DNA from 2 places in the Streptomyces sp. NPDC002232 genome. Region 2 is predicted to be linked to the other one. Evidence: riboswitches for the same ligand, from Rfam matches in the RefSeq annotation. Region 2 holds a riboswitch; the other holds the start of a gene.
What was found. A riboswitch is a leader RNA that binds a small molecule or an ion and turns the genes downstream of it on or off. The one in region 2 is predicted to bind cobalamin.
Positions count from the first base shown of each region.

Region 1: another riboswitch for cobalamin. It lies ahead of metE (5-methyltetrahydropteroyltriglutamate--homocysteine S-methyltransferase); the one in region 2 lies ahead of ACFYXU_RS02250 (ribonucleoside-diphosphate reductase subunit alpha).

Region 1 covers NZ_JBIARV010000004.1:278,829-286,455, forward strand. The annotation lists gene hypE (hydrogenase expression/formation protein HypE) at 1-232, shown strand, start outside; gene ACFYXU_RS19265 (hypothetical protein) at 235-465, opposite strand; gene ACFYXU_RS19270 (DUF6400 family protein) at 449-706, opposite strand; gene metE (5-methyltetrahydropteroyltriglutamate--homocysteine S-methyltransferase) at 935-3,268, opposite strand; cobalamin riboswitch at 3,432-3,658, opposite strand; gene ACFYXU_RS19280 (HdeD family acid-resistance protein) at 3,785-4,405, opposite strand; gene ACFYXU_RS19285 (CsbD family protein) at 4,639-4,824, shown strand; gene ACFYXU_RS19290 (SHOCT domain-containing protein) at 4,892-5,179, opposite strand; gene ACFYXU_RS19295 (DUF6325 family protein) at 5,260-5,703, opposite strand; gene ACFYXU_RS19300 (glycerol-3-phosphate dehydrogenase/oxidase) at 5,863-7,434, opposite strand; gene ACFYXU_RS19305 (TetR/AcrR family transcriptional regulator) at 7,431-7,627, opposite strand, start outside.
Region 2 covers NZ_JBIARV010000001.1:509,957-517,583, reverse strand. The annotation lists gene ACFYXU_RS02270 (HD-GYP domain-containing protein) at 1-21, shown strand, start outside; gene ACFYXU_RS02265 (hypothetical protein) at 101-1,081, shown strand; gene def (peptide deformylase) at 1,149-1,784, shown strand; gene ACFYXU_RS02255 (ribonucleotide-diphosphate reductase subunit beta) at 1,852-2,868, opposite strand; gene ACFYXU_RS02250 (ribonucleoside-diphosphate reductase subunit alpha) at 2,868-5,222, opposite strand; cobalamin riboswitch at 5,354-5,494, opposite strand; gene ACFYXU_RS02245 (GNAT family N-acetyltransferase) at 5,532-6,032, opposite strand; gene mctP (monocarboxylate uptake permease MctP) at 6,108-7,627, opposite strand, start outside.

The DNA of each region.
Region 1 (7,627 bases), on a different contig from region 2:
CGGACTCGACCCGATGTACGTGGCGAACGAGGGCAAGCTCGTGGCCTTCGTCCCCCGCGAGCACGCGGACGCCGTACTGGCCGCGATGCGCGCGCACCCCCTGGGCGCCGGAGCGGCGGTGATCGGGGAGGCGGTCGAGGCCCACCCGGGCATGGTGGTGGCGCGCACCGGACTCGGCGGCACCCGCGTCGTCGACCTGCCGCTCGGCGAGCAGCTGCCGCGCATCTGCTGAGCTCAGCGGCGCGCGCCGGGCCGCCCGCGGGAGGTGTCGAGGGTCCACGTGTGGGTGCAGTTCGGGCACTGAAGGTGGACCCGGGGCCCCTTGTTCGCGATCAGGTAGCGCCAGTGGCTCCGGCAGTTCCGGCGGTCCCGGCAGGGCCCGCAGTCCCGGGCGTCGTCGCAGCCGGGGCACGCGACCCAGGCCCGCCGGGCCGGGTCGGCGTGGGGATCAATCGGAAGACGCATCGCCCCGCACCTCCCCGGGCAGGACACCGGCCGCGACCAGCTGGGCGTGCAGCCGCAGCTGCTCTTCGTCCAGGTTCGCGTACAGCAGGGCGTGCGCCGCCTGCTCCTCGCGCAGGACGGCGACGGGGTCCCAGTCGGGCCCCAGCGCCGCCACGACCTCGGCACGCCGACGTGTCTCCTCGAGGGTGAGGTCGATGCTGAAGTCGACCAGGTCGGACCGGGGGGCGGGGGCGTCGCTCATGGGGGGACTTTCGGGGTGATTCGAACACGTACGCCACCACGTCTACCAGAGCGGACAGCGCGCGCGGAAGGGTTCGGTCCGCCTACGACGGCCCCTGTGGCACACCTCATGCCGCCGTGGCCGTCCGGGCCGGACGGTGACCCGTTCGCCGTGGCCGTCCGGGCCGGACGACGACGCGTCCGGCCCGGACGGCAAGGCGTCAGGGCGTCACCCCTCGTCGGGCCGTGGTCACCGGTCGGTGCGCGGCTCCCGGTCGGCCCGCAGTTCCGTCCTGACCTCGCGGGCGGCGGCGACGAGGTGCTCCAGGGAGGTGCGGGTCTCGGGCCAGCCCCGGGTCTTCAGGCCGCAGTCGGGGTTGACCCACAGACGGTCGGCCGGGATGGCCTCCAGGCCCTTGCGCAGCAGCGCGGCGGCTTCCTCCGTGCTCGGGACGCGGGGGGAGTGGATGTCCCAGACGCCCGGACCGGCCTCGCGCGGGTATCCGTGCGCGGCGAGTTCACCGGCGACCTGCATGTGGGAGCGGGCCGCCTCCAGGCTGATGACGTCGGCGTCGAGGTCGTCGATGGCCCGGACGATGTCGCCGAACTCGGCGTAGCACATGTGGGTGTGGATCTGGGTGTCCGGCCGCACCCCGCCGGTGGTCAGCCGGAAGGACTCCGTCGCCCAGGCGAGGTAGGCGGCGTGGTCGGCGGAGCGCAGCGGCAGGGTCTCCCGGAGGGCCGGTTCGTCGACCTGGATGACCGACGTCCCGGCCGCCTCCAGGTCGACCACCTCGTCGCGCAGGGCGAGCGCCACCTGCCGGGCGGTGTCGCCCAGCGGCTGGTCGTCGCGGACGAACGACCACGCGAGCATGGTCACCGGACCGGTCAGCATGCCCTTGACCGGCTTCGAGGTCTGCGCCTGGGCGTACGCGGTCCAGCGCACCGTCATCGGTTCGGGGCGCGAGATGTCCCCGGCCAGGACCGGGGGCCGGACGTAGCGGGTGCCGTACGACTGCACCCAGCCGTGCTGGGTGGCGACGTAGCCGGTCAGCTGCTCGGCGAAGTACTGCACCATGTCGTTGCGCTCGGGCTCGCCGTGCACGAGCACGTCGACGCCCGTCTTCTCCTGGAAGGCGAGGACCTCGCGGATCTCGTCCTTGATCCGCTCCTCGTATCCGGCCGTGTCGATGCGGCCGGCGCGCAGGTCGGCGCGGGCCACGCGGAGCTCGTCGGTCTGCGGGAAGGAGCCGATGGTGGTGGTCGGCAGCAGCGGCAGGCCCAGGTGGGCGCGCTGGGCCGCGGTCCGCTCGGCGTACGGCTGGGAGCGGCGGACGTCCGCGTCGGTGATCGCGGCGGTGCGGGCGCGGACGGCGGGGTCGCGGGTGAGGGCGGAGCCGGCGCGGGAGGCCAGGTCGGCCCGGTTGGCGGCCAGTTCGGCGCTGATCGCGTCGGTGCCGTGGGCGAGGCCCTTGGCGAGGGTGGCGACCTCGGTGGTCTTCTGGCGGGCGAAGGCGAGCCAGCGCCGGACCTCGGGGTCGATGTCGCCCTCGGCGCTCGCGTCCAGCGGGACGTGCAGCAGGGAGCAGGAGGCGGCCACGTCGACCCGGTCGGCGAGACCGAGCAGGGTGGCGAGGGTGGCCAGGGACTTCTGGTGGTCGTCGATCCAGATGTTGCGGCCGTTGACGACGCCCGCGACCAGGCGCTTGCCGGGCAGTCCGCCGACGGCGGCGAGGTCGTCGAGGTTGGCGGCGGCGGGGCCGGTGAAGTCGAGGGCGAGACCGTCCACGGGGGCGGCGGCGAGCACCTGGAGGGCGTCGCCGAGGCGGTCGAAGTAGGAGGCGACGAGCAGCTTCGGCCGGTCCCCGAGCGCGCCGAGGTCGCGGTACGCGCGGGCGGCGGCGTTCAGCTCGGCCGGAGTGCGGTCCTGGACGAGAGCGGGCTCGTCCAGCTGGACCCACTCGGCTCCCGCCGCGCGCAGGTCGGCGAGGACCTCGGCGTAGACGGGGAGCAGCCGGTCGAGGAGGGTGATCGGGTCGAAGTCGGCGGCCACGCCGGGCGCGGGCTTGGCGAGGAGCAGGTAGGTGACGGGGCCGACGAGGACCGGGCGGGCGGTCAGACCGAGCGCGAGGGCTTCCTTCAGCTCGGCGACCTGTCGGGTGGAGTCGGTGCTGAAGACGGTGTCCGGGCCGAGCTCGGGGACCAGGTAGTGGTAGTTGGTGTCGAACCACTTGGTCATCTCCAGCGGCGCCACGTCCTGGGTGCCGCGGGCCATCGCGAAGTACCCGTCGAGGGCGTCCGCGTCGACGGCGGCGCGGTGGCGGGCGGGGACGGCGCCGACCATGACGCTGGTGTCCAGGACGTGGTCGTAGAACGAGAAGTCGCCGGTGGGCACTTCGTGGATGCCGGCGTCGGCCAGCTGCCGCCAGTTCGCACGGCGCAGTTCGGCGGCGGTGGCGCGGAGGGCTTCGGCGGTGACCCGGCCCTTCCAGTAGCCCTCGACGGCCTTCTTCAGTTCGCGGTTCCGACCCTGGCGGGGGTAGCCGTACACGGTGGCTCGTGCGGCCGCGGGCTTCGCTGTCACGGAACTCTCCTTCGCGAGACGTGTCCAGAGCACCCGGAGACGGGGATGGACGCGAAGGAACGCCAGAACGTACGGACCACGTCACGGGAGAACTCCGTGCGTGCCGCTCGCTGTGTACGCCGACCCGCCCACGAGGTCACCGGGATGTCCGTACGCGGAATACGTCCGCGCACGGGCAGCGGGCAGGTCTTCGGACTCGCGGGCACGCTCTCCGGACAGGACCGGAGGACACCTAATGGCCGTCGCTTCCCAGGACCGAGTCGGTCCCAGTGCGTATGACGGCGGTCGTTCCCGCTCACCGCTGCGGGGCAGTCCCGGATTCCCACCGGGTTCCCTCTTGCGACGCATCCCGCCTGGCGGACGGGGCGAACCAGCTGCGGAAGCCACCCTAAGGGGTGTGATCGCCCAGCGGCGAGCGACTTCCAGCATCCGGACGTGAAAGCGACGTGCGCCTGCGTGGACCGGCCACGCCGCAGCGCTCTTTCCACGTCGCGCGCGGCGGGCCCGGCGTCTCCGTCACCGTCCCCCGGGCGGGATGCCCGCCCTGCGCAGGGCCGACCGCCACGCCAGGGCGACCGCCGCCTCCGCGAGGCCCAGGAGGACGAGCCAGAGTCCGAGCAGCCGGGTCAGGGCGCGGGCCGACTCGGTGGGCAGCGCCAGGACCACGATGCCCGCGACGATGCCGAGGATCCCGACGGCCATGACGACGCCGCGGTGCGGCATGTTCCGGGTGGCGATGGCGGAGTACAGGGTGACGATGCCGGACACCAGCCAGACGGCGCCGACGATCAGCGAGAGCGCGGCGATCGTCTGGAGCGGGTTCCGCAGGCACAGCACCCCGCCCAGGACGCACAGGACCGCCAGGATGAGGCCGGGCACGCGGTCGCCGCTGTCCCGGCCGAAGACGGACACGAAGCGGAAGCCGCCCATCACCAGCAGGTAGAGCCCGATGAGGACGGCCAGGACGTGCAGGGTCACGTCCGGCCAGACGAGCACCAGGACGCCCGGTACGAGGGTCGCCACCGCCGCGCCGAGGAGCCAGGTCCAGGAACGGCCGAGGCGCGCGAGCTGGTCCTCCGGGTCGCCCGCGGGAGGGGTGGGCCCGGCGCCGGATGCGGAGCCCTGTGGTGTGGTCATGTGTCTGCCTCCCGCTCACCGGGTGGACCGCCGCGGAACTCCATGCGTGGCGCGGCCGGGACGGAGGACCCGCGAGGCCGGCGGCCCGCGCGGGGCTCCCGTACAAGTCTGCCCCCTTCGCGGGGGCGCCGCCCGACGTCGTGAGGCGGCGCCTCGGGCCCGTCGACGCGCACCCGGGACGCTCCGAACCTAGCGTGGAGGGAGGAAACCGATCCGGACGGAGGATCGCGGGCATGAACGACGCCGTGGACAAGGCCAGGGGCAGGCTCAAGGAGATCGCCGGGAAGGTCACCGGGCACGAGCGCCTGGAGGCCGAGGGCAGGACGGACCGGGCGAAGGCCACGATCCGTCAGAAGGCGAGGAGCGTGCGCCACCGGGCCGAGGGAATCATGGACTCCCTCAAGCGCGACCGCTCGTGACGCGGGCCCCCGGACCGTCGGGCATCTCTCTGCCGGACGGTCCGGGGGCCGTGCGGCGCCCGAGGGGTCAGCCCAGGATCCTGCGCTTCTGCTCCTCGAACTCGGCCTCGGTGAGCACTCCCTGCTCCTTGAGGTCTCCGAGCTGCTTGAGCTGGTCGAGCTTGCTCTCCATGCTCTCGTCGGGTTGCGACGCGGCCACGGGCGCGGCGGCGGGCGGGGGTTCGGCGGGCTGCTGCTGGTATCCCTGCTGGGCGGCCCATCGGCCCTGTTGACGGCGGGACACGCGGTTGGACACGGCGGTCGCCGTACCCGCGACGACCGCGGTACGGGCCACTCCGCGAAGCAGACCGGGCATCGCGTTCTCCTCTCGTGACCGACGCGACGGCGTCGGACGGCTTCCGGGCCCGCCGGCCCGGAAGCCGGGGGCCCGAGGGGTCAGGCCGATTCCTCGGCCGCGTCGAGCGAGGCGAGGAGGGCCTGGACGGGCACTCGGCCGGAGGCGACCAACTGCGCCCCGCTCCGCCGCAGGGCGGTGGCGAACGGCGCGGCCCACACGTTCTCGTAGATCAGCAGTCCGGCGGAGTTGCCGGGCTCCACGGCCTCGGCGGCCTCGTCCAGGTCGTCCTGCCCGAGCAGCCCCGACTGGACGCCCTCGAAGACGGAGAGGTCGAGATTGCCGTCCCCGTCGAAGTCCGCGATCTCCAGCGCGGTCACCGAACCGTCCTCGTCCTTCCTGATGAACATCAGGTCGAGGATCCGGATGATGCCGCGGTCCACCAGATCGACCAGGAGCGGGAAGCCCTCGCCCGTCATGCGGTTGCCGGGAAATTCGACCACCACGTAGTCGATGGGCCCGATCTCGTCGAATTGCTCGCTCACAACGTCACCTCGGATCGTGGACGCCCCCGGTCGCCATTCCAACACCGGACGTCGCGCGGTGCATCCGGTACGGGCCCGCCCCGGCCAGGACCGGGCACGTCACGACCCCGGCCCGGGTGCCGTCCCCGCCCGGAGTCCGGCCGGGGACGGCACCCCGTCTCAGCCCACCGGGGCCGTCCTCGCGAGGGCGTCCCGCGCCGCCTCCTCGGCCAGGGCGCGGTCCTCCGGGACCAGGCCGACGCGGGTGCGGCGGTCGAGGAGGTCGGCGACGTCGAGGGCGCCCTCGTGGCGGACCGCCCAGACGAGTTCGGCGCCGGTGACCGTGTGGCCCGGGACGACGGGCTCGGCGAGCGCGGGATCCGCGAGGCCGAGGGCCCGGACGGCCGGTGCCTCGGAGCCGTACCGCTGGACGAGACGGGCCGGCACGTCCAGCCCGGCGAGGGTCTGCGGTCGTGCGGCGCCGACGAGCGGGAGGGACGTGGTGCGGCAGGGGCCCGCGTCCAGGCCCCGGGCGGCCACGGCGGCGTCGACGGCGTCCTGGGCCATGCGGCGGTAGGTGGTCAGCTTGCCGCCGACGACGGTGACGATGCCGTCGGGGGAGGTGAGCACGGCGTGCTTGCGCGAGATGTCGGCGGTGCGTCCCGAGGCGTCCCGCGTGTCGAGCAGCGGCCGCAGGCCCGCGAAGGCCCCGACCACGTCGGACCGGTGGACGGTGACGTCGAGCGCGGAGCCCAGGACGTCGAGGAGGAAGCCGATGTCGGTCTCGGGGACCTCGGGCACGTCGGGGACGTCGCCGTCGACGGGCTCGTCGGTGAGGCCGACGTACACCCGGCCGTCGCCCTGCGGCAGGACCAGGACGAAGCGGTTCGTCTCGCCGGGGATGGGGATGTGCAGACCGGCCGAGAGGGGACCGAGGGTCTCGGAGCGCAGCACGAGGTGGGTGCCCCGGGACGGCCGGAGGCGTACGTCGTCGACGAGGCCGCCCGCCCAGACCCCGGCCGCGTTGACGACCGTACGGGCGCGGACGCGCAGCTCCTGACCGGTGGTCTCGTCGCGGACCAGCGCGCCGTCGCCGTGGAGTTGCAGGGCGCGCGTACGGGTGAGGATCCGGGCCCCGTGGGCGGCGGCGGTGCGGGCGATCGCGGTGACCAGGCGGGCGTCGTCGGTGAGCCGGCCGTCCCAGGAGAGCAGTCCGCCGCGCAGGCCGACGCGGCGCAGGGCCGGGGCGAGGTGGCGGGTCTCGACGGCGGAGAGCGTGCGCGGCTGCGGCAGCGTGCGGCGCGAGGTGCGGGCGCCGACGCGCAGCAGGTCGCCCGCGAGGAACCCGGCGCGGGCGAGCGCGGCCTGACCCCGGCCGACCAGCGGGGTGAGCGGCAGGACGAAGGGCTGGGCGCGCACCAGGTGGGGGGCGGTGCGCTCCATGAGGATGCCGCGCTCGACGGCACTCTCGTGGGCGACGTCGAGCTGCCCGGACGCGAGGTAGCGCAGTCCGCCGTGGATCAGCTTGGAGCTCCAGCGGGAGGTGCCGAAGGCCAGGTCGTGGGCGTCGATCGCGGCGACGGTGAGGCCGCGGGTGGCCGCGTCCAGGGCGGCTCCGGCGCCGGTGACGCCGAGTCCGACGACCAGGACGTCGACGACGGTGCCGCCGTCGGCGAGCTGTTCCAGTTCCCGCCGGCGGCGCTCGGCGTGCAGCGAGGATCCGGGCAGGGCGGTGCTGCTCGTGGGGGTCATGGGGTGAGGGTCCTCTCCAGCAGGGTGCGGAGCTCTCCGAGGAAGGCGGCTTCGCTCAGTTCGGGATCGGCCTCGTCGGCCATGGTGCGCAGCGAGAGCGTGAAGGACTGGACGACGAGCAGCAGCGACCGGGCCTGGAGGTCGGTGGGGAGGACGCGTACGGAGCCGTCCTCGTGGCCCTCCTCCAGTGCGG
Region 2 (7,627 bases):
ACCCCGGCCGTCCCTGGGTAACCCATGGGTAATGAGCGCGCGTCCGACCGGGCATGGTTGGATGCGAACAAGAGGGTGAAGCGACCGGCAGGCGGGAATCGTGAAGATCTTCGGGAAGGTACGGCATCGGCCCTCCGCCTCATGGCGGCAGGCCACGGACCGCGCGTTCACGCTGATCGGCGACGGCCGGTACGAGGACGCGGGCGCGCTCCTGACGCGTGCGGCGGACCTGGAGCCCTGGCTCTCGGAGTCCTGGTTCAACCTGGCGCTCCTGCACAAGTTCCGGCACGACTGGGAGCAGGCGCGGGCCGCCGGGCTGCGCGCCGTCGCCCTGCTCGACAAGGAGACCGGCGCCCCCGACTGGTGGAACGTCGGCATCGCCGCCACCGCCCTCCAGGACTGGCCGCTGGCCCGCCGCGCCTGGCAGGCCTACGGACTGAAGGTGCCCGGCGCCGCCGCGGGCACCGGCGAGCCCGCCGGGATGGATCTGGGCAGCGCCGCCGTCCGGCTCTCGCCCGAGGGCGAGGCGGAGGTCGTGTGGGGCCGCCGGCTCGACCCGGCCCGCATCGAGGTCCTCTCCATCCCGCTGCCGTCCTCCGGCCGCCGCTGGGGCGAGGTCGTCCTCCACGACGGCGTGCCGAACGGCGAGCGGACCACCACCGCGGGCCCCTCCTACCCCGTCTTCGACGAGATCGAGCTGTGGGCGCCCTCACCCGTCCCCACCTGGGTCGTCCTCCTGGAGGCCGCCACCGAGGCCGACCGGGACGCCTTGGAGCAGCTCGCCGCGGAAGCCGGTTTCGCCGCCGAGGACTGGTCGTCCTCCGTGCGGCTGCTCTGCCGGGCCTGCTCCGAGTCGACCATGCCGAGCGCCGAGGGCGAGGGCGAGCACTCCGACCCGCACGACCACAGCGAGCCCGGCCACCCCGGGCCGCTCGGCCACCGCTCGCCGGGCGAGCTGTGGGTCCCCGAGCGGGAGTGCGGCATCGCGGCCCCGCCCGGCCTGGTGCGGGGGCTGCTCGACGGCTGGGTGGCGGACAGCCCGGACTCCCGGGAGTGGCGTGATCTCGAAGAGGTCTGCTGAGCCCCCGGCCGGGGCCCCGTAGGCTGTCCTCCGACGGAATCGGGTTTTCAGGAAGGCGCGGCCGGACATGGCGCAGCAGGACACGGACGAGCAGACGCAGATCGACGACGGGTTCGTCGTCGACACGGAGGACTGCGAGGCGCGCGAGCTCGCGCACCGCGAGCGGGGCACCTCGCGTCCGATCACGGTCGTCGGCAACCCCGTGCTCCACCGGGAGTGCAAGGACGTCACCGAGTTCGGCGACGAGCTGGCGCAGCTGATCGACGACATGTTCGCCAGCCAGAAGACCGCCGAGGGCGTCGGCCTGGCCGCGAACCAGATCGGCGTGGACCAGAAGGTCTTCGTCTACGACTGCATGGACGACGAGGGCGTCCGGCACGTCGGCCACGTGGTCAACCCGGTCCTCCAGGAGCTGCCGGCCGAGCTCCGCCACCTCGACGAGTCCAACGAGGGCTGCCTCTCCGTGCCCACCGCGTACGCCGAGCTGGCCCGCCCGGACTACGCCGAGGTGCACGGCCAGGACTCCCAGGGCAACCCGATCAAGGTGCGCGGCACCGGCTACTTCGCCCGCTGCCTCCAGCACGAGACGGACCACCTGCACGGGTTCCTGTACATCGACAAGCTGTCGAAGCGCGACCGCAAGGACGCCCTGCGCCAGATGGAAGAGGGCACCCCGCGCTACCCGGTCGTCGCGAACGACTGACCCCGCGCCCACGCCGAAGGGCCCCGCTCCTCTCCGGGAGCGGGGCCCTCGCGCGTACGGACGGTTCCTAGAAGTCCTCGTCCAGGTCCACCGAGCCCTCGACCGCCACCTGGTAGGCGGACGGGCGGCGCTCGAAGAAGTTGGTCAGCTCCTGGACGCCCTGGAGCTCCATGAAGGAGAACGGGTTCTCCGAGCCGTACACCGGCGGGAAGCCGAGGCGCTGGAGGCGCTGGTCGGCGACGCACTGGAGGTACTCGCGCATCGACTCGGTGTTCATGCCCGGCAGGCCCTCGCCGCACAGGTCGCGGCCGAACTGCAGCTCCGCCTCGACGGCCTCCTTCAGCATGTCCGTGACCTGCTGCTGGAGGGCGTCGTCGAAGAGCTCCGGCTCCTCCTTGCGGACGGTGTCCACGACCTCGAAGGCGAAGTTCATGTGCATCGTCTCGTCGCGGAAGACCCAGTTGGTGCCGGTCGCCAGGCCGTGCAGCAGGCCGCGCGAGCGGAACCAGTAGACGTACGCGAAGGCGCCGTAGAAGAACAGGCCCTCGATGCACGCCGCGAAGCAGATGAGGTTCAGCAGGAAGCGGCGGCGGTCGGCGGCCGTCTCCAGCTGGTCGATCTTCTCGACCGAGTCCATCCACTTGAAGCAGAACTGCGCCTTCTCGCGGATCGACGGGATGTTCTCCACCGCGTCGAAGGCCGCCGCGCGGTCGTCCGGGTCGGGCAGGTAGGTGTCCAGGAGCGTCAGATAGAACTGGACGTGGACCGCCTCCTCGAAGAGCTGACGGCTCAGGTAGAGCCGCGCCTCCGGGGAGTTGATGTGCTTGTAGAGCGTCAGCACCAGGTTGTTCGCCACGATCGAGTCGCCCGTCGCGAAGAACGCGACCAGCCGGCCGATCATGTGCTGCTCACCCGGCGTGAGCTTGGCGAGGTCGGCGACGTCCGAGTGGAGGTCGACCTCCTCCACGGTCCAGGTGTTCTTGATGGCGTCCCGGTAGCGCTCGTAGAAGTCGGGGTAGCGCATGGGCCGGAGCGTCAGCTCGAAGCCCGGGTCGAGGAGGTTCTTCTTGTCGGTCGAGCTCATTACTGGCAGGCCTCGCAGGACTCGGGGTTCTCAAGGGAGCAGGCGACGGCGTCGGCGTCGGGGGCCGCCTGCTGGACGGGGATCGGGGCGGCGGCCTGCGCCGCGCGCGCGATCCGGGTCGCCGGACGGGAGCGCAGGTAGTAGGTCGTCTTCAGACCCTGCTTCCAGGCGTACGCGTACATCGACGACAGCTTGCCGATCGTCGGCGTCTCCAGGAACAGGTTCAGGGACTGGCTCTGGTCGAGGAACGGGGTCCGCGCCGCCGCCATGTCGATGAGGCCGCGCTGCGGGATCTCCCAGGCCGTGCGGTAGAGCTCGCGCACCTCGGCCGGGACCCAGGTGAAGCCGGCCACCGAGCCGTTGGAGTCGCGCAGCGCCTCACGGGTCTGCGCGTCCCACACGCCGAGCTTCTTCAGCTCCTCGACGAGGTACGAGTTGACCTGGAGGAACTCGCCGGAGAGCGTCTCGCGCTTGAACAGGTTGGAGACCTGCGGCTCGATGCACTCGTAGACGCCCGCGATGGAGGCGATGGTCGCCGTGGGGGCGATGGCGAGGAGGAGGCTGTTGCGCATGCCGGTGGTGGCGATGCGCGCGCGCAGCGCCGTCCAGCGCTCCGGCCAGTTCAGCTCCACGTCGTAGTGGTCCGGGTGCAGGACGCCCTGGGCGGTGCGGGTGTCCTCCCAGGCGGGGAGCGGGCCGGAGCGCTCGGCGAGGTCGGCGGAGGCCTCGTACGCCGCGAGCATGATCCGCTCGGCGATCTTCGTCGAGAGCGCGCGCGCCTCGGCGGAGTCGAAGGGCAGCTTCAGCTGGAAGAAGACGTCCTGGAGGCCCATCGCGCCCAGGCCGACCGGGCGCCAGCGGGCGTTGGAGCGGCCGGCCTCCTCGGTCGGGTAGAAGTTGATGTCGACGACGCGGTCGAGGAAGGTGACGGCCGTGCGGACGGTCTCGTCCAGGCGCTCCCAGTCGATGTCCGAACCGACGACGAACGAGCCGAGGTTCACGGAGCCCAGGTTGCAGACCGCGGTCTCGCCGTCGTTCGTGACCTCGATGATCTCCGTGCACAGGTTCGAGGAGTGGACGACGGTGCCGGGCACGGCGGTCTGGTTCGCGGTCCGGTTGGAGGCGTCCTTGAACGTCATCCAGCCGTTGCCGGTCTGCGCCAGCGTCCGCATCATCCGGCCGTACAGGTCGCGGGCCGGCATCGTCTTGCGGGCCAGGCCCGCCGCCTCGGCCTTGCGGTAGGCGGCGTCGAACTCCTCGCCGTACAGGTCGACGAGCTCGGGCACGTCCGCCGGGGAGAACAGCGACCACTCGGCGTCGGCGTTGACCCGGCGCATGAACTCGTCCGGGATCCAGTGCGCCAGGTTCAGGTTGTGCGTGCGGCGCTGGTCCTCGCCCGTGTTGTCGCGGAGCTCCAGGAACTCCTCGATGTCCGCGTGCCAGGTCTCCAGGTAGACCGCGGCGGCGCCCTTGCGGCGGCCGCCCTGGTTCACGGCGGCGACGGAGGCGTCCAGGGTCTTCAGGAACGGCACGATGCCGTTGGAGTGCCCGTTGGTGCCGCGGATGAGGGAACCCCGGGCGCGGATGCGGGAGTACGAGAGGCCGATGCCGCCCGCGTGCTTCGAGAGACGCGCGACCTGGTGGTAGCGGTCGTAGATGGAGTCCAGCTCGTCCTGCGGGGAGTCCAGCAGGTAGCAGGAGGACATCTGCGGGTGGCGGGTGCCGGAGTTGAAGAGCGTCGGGGATGAGGGGAGGTAGTCCAGGCGGCTCATCAGGCCGTACAGGGACGCCACTTCGTCCAGGGCGCGGACGCTGTCGTCCTCGGCCAGGCCGCAGGCGACGCGCAGCATGAAGTGCTGCGGGGTCTCGATCACCTTGCGGGTGATCGGGTGGCGGAGCAGGTAGCGCGAGTAGAGCGTGCGCAGGCCGAAGTAGCCGAAGCGGTCGTCGGCGGCCTGGTCGATCGTCGCGTCGAGGCGGTCGGCGTGCAGGGCGGCGAAGGCGGCGGTCCGGTCGGCGATGAGGCCCTCGCGGTGGCCGACGGCGACCGAGGCCGAGAAGCACACGGCTCCCTGGCCGGCCGCCTCGGCGGCGATCGTCAGGGTGAGGAGCCGGGCGGCGAGCCGGGAGTACGCGGGGTCCTCGGCGATCAGGCCGGCGGCGGCCTCGGTGGCCAGCTCGCGCAGCTCCGCCTCGTCCGACCGGGCACTGCGGCCGCGGAGCGCGGCGGCGGCCACCTTGCCGGGGTCGGTGTCCGGGAGGTCGGCGGTGAGATCGGTCAGGGTCCGCAGGAGTACGGTCCCGGGGCCGTCGTTCTCGATCGCTGCGGCCGGATCGGCGGGCGCGATGGTCACGTGGGGGCTCTCCCTCGCTCGGCTCGGGGCCAGGGCGGGGGAGGCGGGCAGGCGGGCACCCGTACGCGCGGGCGCGCCGCGTCCACCGGCCCACTCCGCGAGGCCCGGACGTCTGTGGCACCCGGAACGGACGGACCGGGCGCGCTGTCGGCAGGTCCTCGGACTCACTCCGTACGAATCCGCACGTAGCACACCGTTGCGGGACAGTTCCGGATTCGCGCCGGATTCCCCTGCGTCGACAGCGAGGTCGAGCATACATGTGGGGGGCGCCCCTTCGAGCACCCCCCACATGTTGTGTCGGTCCCGGAGTTACAGTTCGAGTGCGTACGTCCGCAGAGCGTGCTCGGGGAGGGGGTTCCAGTCCCGCTCGGGCGTGCGGACGAAGCCCATCCGCTCGTAGATCCGGTGCGCGGAGACCATCTTGGCGTCCGTGGAGAGGACGAGCCGCGCGCAGCCGTCCAGGGCCCGCGCCCGGTCCAGGCAGGCGCGCACGAGGGCCTCTCCGACGCCCCTGCCGCGGGCCGCCGGGGCGACCACCAGCATCCGGAACTCGGCCTCGCCGGGGACGGCGATGTCGGCCCACGGGGTGCCGCCGGCGGCGAAGGTCACCCCGCCGATGACGGTGTCGTCGGCGTCGGCGGCGACGAGCACCTCGCTCTCGCGGGCCCGCCGGGCCGTGTCGCGCAGCACGTCCAGGTAGAAGTCGTCCTCGCCGTGCAGCAGCAGGCCGTCGTTCAGATAGGTGAGCCCGGTGAGGTCACCGAGCCGCTCGTACTCCTCGGGCCGTACCGCCCTGATCGTGAAGTCCATGCCCGCCAGTCTGCCGCCCGGCGCGCGGAAGGGGCCCGGGAGGTCCCGGGCCCCTTCCGCGCGCGTGGCCGTGGCTCAGTGGGTCGGGGTGCCGACCTTCGGGAGCTCGGTGCGGACGCCGGCGTCGCCCGCGTCCGCCGTGTAGTCCTCCGGGGAGGTCTCGTCGACGCCCTCGGGGGCCTTGACGGCCTTGAGGACGAAGGTCAGGACGACCGTGACGACGACGTTCAGGACGAAGGCGGTGAGGCCGATGTAGCCGATCTCGCCGATGCCCGGGATCTCGGCGGCGGAGCCGCCGAAGTGCTTCTGGGTCGGGCTGGCGACACCGTAGGCGGCGGCCGTGCCGTAGATCATGCCGACGGCCCAGCCGGCGAGCAGCGCCCAGCGGTGGAACCAGCGGGTGAAGAGACCGCCGACGAGCGCCGGGAAGGTCTGGAGGATCCAGATGCCGCCGAGCAGCTGGAAGTTGATCGCGACCGTCTTGTCCATGGTGAGGACGAAGACGAGCGCGCCGACCTTCACCAGGAGCGAGACCAGCTTGGAGACCTTGGTCTCCTGCGCCGGGGTGGCGTCGGGCTTGAGGAAGTCCTTGTAGATGTTGCGGGTGAAGAGGTTGGCCGCGGCGATCGACATGATCGCGGCCGGGACGAGCGCGCCGATGCCGATGGCGGCGAAGGCGACGCCCGCGAACCAGTCCGGGAACATGGTCTCGAAGAGCTGCGGGATGGCGAGCTGGCCGTTCGTGACCTTGATGCCGGCGGCGATCGCCATGAAGCCGAGCAGCGCGAGCAGGCCCAGCATCAGCGAGTACAGCGGCAGGATCGTGGTGTTGCGGCGGATGACCTCACGGCTCCGGGACGACAGGGTCGCCGTGATGGAGTGCGGGTACATGAAGAGCGCGAGCGCCGAGCCGAGCGCGAGCGTCGCGTACGTCCACTGTCCGGCCTCGCCGGGGGCGAGCGTGCCGCGCGGCTTCCCGGTCGCCGGGTTGGTCTGCGCGTACGCCTCGCCGGCCTTCGCGAAGATCTCGTCGAAGCCGCCCAGCTTGATCGGGATGTAGATGATCGCCACCGCGATGACGAGGTAGATCAGGGTGTCCTTGACGAAGGCGATGAGCGCGGGGGCGCGTAGGCCCGAGGAGTACGTGTACGCCGCGAGGACGCCGAAGGCGATCAGCAGCGGCAGGTCCTTGACGAACCAGTGGGTGTTCTCGCCGCCGCCGACGCCCATCACGTCCAGGACGGCCTGGATGCCGACGAGCTGGAGCGCGATGTACGGCATGGTGGCGAGGATGCCGGTGACCGCCACCGCCAGCGACAGGCCCTTGGAGCCGAAGCGGCCGCGCACGAAGTCCGAGGTGGTGACGTATCCGTGCTTGTGCGAGACCGACCAGAGGCGCGGCAGGAAGGTGAAGATCAGCGGGTACACCAGGATCGTGTACGGCACGGCGAAGAAGCCGGCCGCGCCCGCCGCGTAGATCGCCGCGGGCACGGCGACGAAGGTGTACGCCGTGTAGAGGTCGCCGCCGAGCAGGAACCAGGTCACCCAGGTGCCGAACGACCGGCCGCCCAGGCCCCATTCGTCGAGGCTCTGCT